Rosistilla ulvae: one gene and its partner. The main gene of each other region encodes a partner of the protein of the gene in region 2 in a complex. Links are inferred from orthologs where the notes say so. Each region holds a gene or a part of one and is shown on either strand. Other genes may lie near its edges. The genes, in order: lpdA and EC9_RS19985.

Evidence for each region.
Region 1: the proteins of EC9_RS19985 (region 2) and lpdA are in contact, whole or in part, in a crystal structure (PDB 1EBD), measured with the Geobacillus stearothermophilus proteins. The link is inferred for Rosistilla ulvae from one-to-one orthologs. Residues at the interface, in WP_033016211.1 of Geobacillus stearothermophilus: Ile130, Ala131, Met132, Pro133, Arg136, Arg140, Glu141, Asn155, Arg157; in WP_049624544.1 of Geobacillus stearothermophilus: Pro340, Ser341, Asp344, Tyr345, Arg403, Asp406, Val408, Glu431, Ala432, Gly433, Asp438.

Annotation. Positions count from the first base shown.
Region 1 is NZ_CP036261.1:495,534-498,815, forward strand. The notes cover bases 281-3,242. They hold lpdA (dihydrolipoyl dehydrogenase), read left to right. Parts: upstream 281-1,028; coding sequence 1,029-2,456; downstream 2,457-3,242. Other genes in these bases: rpsD (30S ribosomal protein S4), read left to right, coding at 367-975; EC9_RS01900 (nucleoside hydrolase), read right to left, coding at 2,592-3,242. Also shown: more of EC9_RS01900, read right to left, coding at 3,243-3,282. UniProt on the Escherichia coli protein: Lipoamide dehydrogenase is a component of the glycine cleavage system as well as of the alpha-ketoacid dehydrogenase complexes.
Region 2 is NZ_CP036261.1:5,647,206-5,650,362, forward strand. Bases 70-2,906 are described here. They hold EC9_RS19985 (2-oxo acid dehydrogenase subunit E2), read right to left. Parts: upstream 2,269-2,906; coding sequence 871-2,268; downstream 70-870. Other genes in these bases: EC9_RS19980 (glycosyltransferase family 4 protein), read right to left, coding at 70-816; aceE (pyruvate dehydrogenase (acetyl-transferring), homodimeric type), read right to left, coding at 2,384-2,906. Also shown: more of EC9_RS19980, read right to left, coding at 1-69; more of aceE, read right to left, coding at 2,907-3,157.

The DNA of each region.
Region 1 (3,282 bases), 5.2 Mb from region 2 along the record:
GGCATCGCAACGTTCCTATCAGAAGGGTTTCGGCCAGCGGGTCCCGTCGAATCCAGACTAATCCGCAAAATCGACCAAACTCCTCTAATTGGGTCCGGATACTAGAACCGCAAGTTTGTCTACGTCAATGTCGACTGAGCAATCCTATCGTGCGAATCTTGGCGAATGTTGCCATTCGCTAGTGATTCGCCAGCTTCGCCCTTGCAAAAAGCAAGGTTTCCAGTGACAATCCTGGACTTCAAAAGAAATCAGGCGCGACCCTCCAGGACCAAATTGTGGCCCTGTCGCTGGGATCGTGCCATTGCGTAAATCTACGCGAGGTAACGACTTACACCCCTTTCTTGCACTCCCTTAGGAGCATTGTCGATGGCCCGATATACCGGACCCAAAGCACGTATTAATCGCCGTCTAGGCGCCATGATCTATGAAACCGCCGGTGCTGCCCGCGCGATGGAACGCCGCAATACCCCTCCAGGTATGCACACCCGCGGCCGTCGCCCCAGTAACTACGGTCTGGCGTTGATGGAGAAGCAAAAGATCAAGCACTATTACGGCTTGGGCGAACGACAACTGCGCCGCTACTTTGATGCGGTCAGCAGCAAGCAAGGAAACACGGGTGAATTGTTGTTGCTGATGTGCGAACGCCGTCTGGACAACATCGTCCGCCGCTGCGGGTTCACCAAAACCCGTCCTCAAGCTCGGCAAGGCGTTGCCCACGGCCACTTCTTGGTTAATGGCGTCAAAGTCACCAAGCCAAACTACCTGCTGCGTCCAGGCGACGAGGTCGAAGTTCGCGACCGCGAAGGTCTGAAGAACCTGTACCGCGGCGTGATCGCCAACGCTTCGCCCGACGCCCTCGATTGGGTGGCATTCGACAGCGAAAACCTGAAGGCAACCGTCCAAGGCCTGCCCGGCCCTAGCGACATCAGCCTGCCGGTAGATGCTAACTCCGTGGTCGAATTCCTGTCTCGCTAGGTTTCTGCTGCGACTCTTGCAGGTTCCTCAACTCGCTATCCTGAACAAACATCATGCATTCATCGCTCGTTGTATTGGGCGGGGGTCCAGGCGGCTACGCGGCCGCATTTCTGGCCGCCGACGAAGGTCTCGAAGTCACGATTGTCGAAGCCGATTCGCGGCTCGGCGGAACGTGCTTGCTACGGGGTTGCATCCCCAGCAAGGCTTTGTTGCATGTGGCTCGGGTGATTAGCGAAGTTCAGGAACTCAATGAAGACTGGGGCGTCAGCTATCCTGGCGCCCCGTCGATCGATATCGATAAGGTTCGCGGCCGCAAAGAAACTGTGATCTCGAACCTGACCGGCGGTCTTCAGGCTTTGGCCAAACGCCGCGGCGTCAAAGTCATCCACGCCAAGGGCGTCTTTGAGAACAGCACCACCCTGAAGTTGGAAGGGGACCACGCGTCGATCCCCGAAGGTGGAAAGATCACTTTCGATCATTGCATCCTCGCGACCGGCAGCGTTCCGTTTGTTCCGCCGGCGTTTGATATCGGCAGCGATCGCGTGATGGACAGCACCGGCGCGTTGGAACTGAAAGACGTTCCCGAAACGATGCTGGTTGTCGGCGGTGGATACATCGGCCTGGAGCTTGGCAGCGTCTACGCTCAACTGGGCAGCAAGGTTTCGATCGTCGAATTGATGGACGGCCTACTGCCCGGCGCCGACCGCGACCTGGTCAAGCCGCTGCAAAAGCGGATCGAAAAACTAGTCGACGGCCGGTTGTTCCTGAACACCAAAGTCGGCTCGCTCGCCGAAGAGAAAGACGGCGTTCACGTGACCTTCGAAGGGCCAAGCAAGTTTGGCAACGAAGTCTACGACCGCGTGTTGGTTTCGATCGGCCGCCGCCCCGTCAGCAAGGGTTTTGGACTGGAGAACACCCAAGTTGTCGTCAATGCCAAGGGCTTTGTGGAGTGCGATTCGCAACAGCGAACCGCCGACCCGCACATCCTGGCGATCGGCGACGTCGCTGGCGAACCGATGCTCGCGCACAAAGCCAATCACGAAGGTCGCGTCGCGGCCGAAGTCGTGCTTGGCAAGAACTCCGCCTTCGACAAAGTGGCGATTCCCGCAGTGGTCTTCACCGATCCCGAAATCGCTTGGGCTGGCCTGACCGAAGGCGAAGCCAAAGCTGCCGGCCGCAAGGTCGATGTCGAAGTCTACCCCTGGGCTGCCAGCGGTCGCGCTCAAGCGATCGGCCGGACTGAAGGTTCGACCAAGTGGCTCGTCGACCCTGAAACCCATCGCGTTGTCGGCTGTGGAATCGTGGGTGCCGGAGCTGGCGAATTGATCGCCGAAGCCGTCCTGGCGATCGAGATGGGCTGCGAAGTCCACGACATCACCGACAGCATCCACCCGCACCCAACGCTCAGCGAAACGCTGATGAACGCGGGCGAAGTCCACTTCGGCACGGCGACCGAGATCTACAAGCCGAAGAAGAAATAGCTTCCGCCAGATCGGCGCGAGACTGCTGGAGTCGAGGCTTCAGCCGAAAACGCACGACGGTTGGAGTCGAGGCTTCAGCCGACAACAAACGATCGTTGGTGTAGAGGCTTCAGCCGAAAACGTCACCGATCCGCTTTACGTGCACTGCCCAGCGAACCGCAGGCCGCGGACGATCTGATTAACAGCAGCGGTTGCGTCGATCGAGCGGGCGACTTCGGCGTTGAGCGACCATTCGCGATGCCGCCGGGCGTCGCAAACCGTCTGGCCGCGAGTCAGTTCGCCGCGAGTCTCGATGTCGATCGCCATGTCTTCCCAAGTGAACAGCTCGGGCTCCAGGAAGCCCAGCAGCGCCACGGGGTCGTACAGCGAAATCGTTTCGCGGCCCAGATTCTGAACATAGCTGCGGAAGGCAAACAGCAACAGTTTATGCAGCAACTGGCCAGCTCGCGTCTGCTTCGACGGCAGGTTTTCGATCAGCTCGATCGAGAACTCGACTTGATCGGTGACGTCCAGTGGGACCAGGCTTTTGGTTGTCGCCGATTCGATCACGCTGCGAGCAGCGGTCGGATCGAAGTACATATTCATCTCGGCAACGGGCGAAATATTGCCCGGGCAGGCGACAGCTCCACCGCTGATCACCAACCGGTCGACCAGCGATTCGAGCCCCGGTTCGCGCTGGAACGCGCGGGCGACATTGGTCAACGGGCCCAAGCAGATCAGCGAGACTTGGTTGGGGTGCTGTCGCAGCAATTCGGAGATAATTTTTTCGCTCAGATGCCGATGCTGGCGATCGCTCGGCTCGTAATTGCAGCCGGCCAAGCCATCG
Region 2 (3,157 bases):
GATCATCGCGTCGACAAGGCGATGCAGCCCCTTGGCCGGATCGATCCGGGCCAGGTATCCGATCCGCAACGGAGACGCCGGATCCGCGATCGAGTCCTGTGGCGATTCGGCTGCATCAGACAAGAAGCCGGTCGTATCGATACCCAGCGGAATCACATGCATCTTCTCTGCGGGAAGCCCCAGCATCGCCGCCATCTTCTCGCCATAAAAGCGGCTGTTGACGATAAAGCCATCGACGTCCGCGGCCAGGGCTCGCATCCGATCGATCGCCATCGCGCGATACTTGGCTGGCAGGAAGTCGAGGAAGATATCGTCCCCCTGCAACGTGACAACAATCGGCACGCCGAGCCGCCGTTTGAGTTCGGTCACACAGCCGCCGATCAAGAAATTACTGAGCACGATCGCATCGGGCGCAGCATGCGTTTGCAACCAACGACACAACCGATCGACCTCGGTTCGCTGCCGTCCCTGCATCCCCTGCAGCATCGAAACCGTCAGCGCACCCAACAGATGAGGACTCGTCGATCCGGTCTTTCGAGTTGCCAACCGCAGCAGTCCGGGGCGGTCCAACCAGGCAGTCAGCCGATGGGGCAAGCGGCCCCAGAGTGGAAGCTTCTGCTCCAGGAAGATATTGATTCCGCCAAAGAAGACGACATCGTCGCTGATGTCTTTTTCATCGGTACGGATCGGCGTGTAGGTCGGCACCAAAAGACAGTCCGCGCCGCGAGCGATCATCGCCCGGGCGAGAGTGTTGTCGTGCATGCAGCTGCCGCAGTACATGCCTGCGGCACCGGCCGTCAAATATGCGATTCGCATGGCGTCTGTTGCGTCCCAAAGAACGGTGAATCAACGCCGCGGAAAACCGGCTGGCTACAGCGCCAACAGCAGGCGGCTTGGCGCTTCGAGGTAACCGATCACGTCGTTCAGGAAACGCGCTGCGGTGCCACCATCGACCAAACGGTGATCGTAACTGAGGCTCAACGGCATCATCAGCCGCGGCTTGATCGAATCATCGGGCATCACGCATGGCAATTTGCGGCTGCGTCCAACCAACAGAATCGCAACTTCGGGAATGTTGACGATCGGCGTGCTGTATTGACCGCCGATCGCACCGAGGTTGCTGATCGTGAAGGTGCCGCCGCGAAGATCGCTAACGGCAAACTGCCCGCTACGCACCTTGGCCGCCATCTCGGCAAGCGAGCGGGCGATATCGGGGATTCCCATCCGGTCGGCGTTTTTCATCACGGGGACAACCAAACCACGCTCGGTGTCGACAGCGATTCCGATGTTGACGTAATCCTTGTAGATCAGTTGGCCGTTGGCTTCATCGATGACCGCGTTGACTTCCGGATTGTGCTTGAGCGCCGTCGCGATCGCTTTGATCAAGAACGGCATCGTCGTCAGCTTCAACCCTTGCGCGGCATAGTCGTCTTTGCTCGATTGGCGCAGGTGTTCCAGATCGCTGATGTCGGCGTCGTCGAAGTTGGTCACGCGAGGAACCGTCGACCAACTCTCGTGCATCTGCGACGCGATCGTCTTGCGGATCTTGCTCATTCGCTCGACGCGAATCGGGCCGTATTCATCCTGCTCAGCCGAAGCGTCGACAGGTGCCGCAGCGGTTTTGCTGGGTGCGGCCGCGGTTCCAGTCGCCGCGCCACCGCGGGATTGGTTCGCCGAGCGGACGATCGCCAAAACGTCTTCACGCGTGATCCGGCCGCCTTCGCCCGTACCTTGAACGCCCTGCAGATCGACACCCACTTCGCGAGCGAAGCGGCGGACAGCAGGCCCTGCGGCGACGACCGCGTCGCTGCTGGCAGGCGCTGGTGCGGCGGGGGCTTCAGGAGCGGGAGCCGCCGGTGCAGGCTTGGGAGTTTCCACAGCAGCGGGTGCTGTTGCGGCAGGTGCTGGTTTCTCGGGAGCCGCTGCAGGAGCAGGCTTTTCAGGCGCTTTCGCCTCGGGTTCGGGAGCCTTTGCGGGCGCTTCGGCTGCGGGTTCCGCGGGCGCACTCGCGGCGGGTGCTTCCGCAGCCGCGGCGGCTTCGATTTCCAGGATCACTCCGCCGACGGCGACTGTATCACCTTCGGCGACAAGGATCTTAGTGACCTTTCCGGCCGCGTTGCTGGAGACAGGAACTGTCGCCTTGTCGGTTTCCATTTCAACGACGTCTTGTCCAGCCGTGATGACGTCGCCGACGGATACAAAGATCTCCAGTACGTCGCCTGATTCGATGCCATCGCCGAGTTCAGGAAGTTTTACTTCGGTAGCCATAGAGTGTATCGGAGGTTCGATGAGGATGTGGTTGTTTTGTGATTGTCAGAAGTTCACGCGCGACATGCTTCGGTCGGATCCGCCCGCCATCTGCGGCGGGCGGTCCTCGCGAAAACTAAGCGAAATAAGGGTTCACTTTGTCGGCGTCGTAATCGAGGGCTTTGATCGCGTCGGCGACGTCTTGCGGCTTAACAACTCCCGCTTTCGACAGTCGGCTGAGCGCGGCGATCGCGATCGATTCGGCATCGACTTCGAAATGTCGACGAAGCGCTGGACGCGTCTCGCTGCGTCCCATGCCGTCGGTTCCCAGGACATAGTAGTCGCCTGGAATCCATGGTGTCAGTTGCTCGCCGAGTGCTTTAACGTAGTCGCTGGACGAGATGAACGGCCCCTCGACGCCTTCGAGCACTTCTTCGACGTAGCTCTTCCGCGGCGTCTCGGTTGGGTGCAACATGTTCCAACGCTGACACGCGTCGGCGTCGCGGCGGAGTTGCGTGTAACTGGTAACGCTCCACACGTCGCTGGCGATGTTGAACTTCTCGGCCAACAGTTTTTGAGCGTCGAGAGCACAGTTCAGGATGGCACCGCTGCCGAACAACTGGACGCGAGCCTTTGCGCCTTCGACTTCGTTGCTGCGGAACTTGTACATCCCCTTGATGATTCCCTCGGCACAACCTTCGGGCATCGAAGGGTGATCGTAGGCATCGTTTTCGGCGGTGATGTAGTAGATGCATTCTTCGCCATCCTGGAACATCCGCTTCAGACCTTCCTGGATGATCACGATCACTTCGTAGGCGAACGCGGGGTCATAAGACCGCACGGTCGGGAAGGCGATCGCGTTGAGCAGGCTGTGACCGTCCTGGTGCTGCAGGCCTTCGCCGTTGAGCGA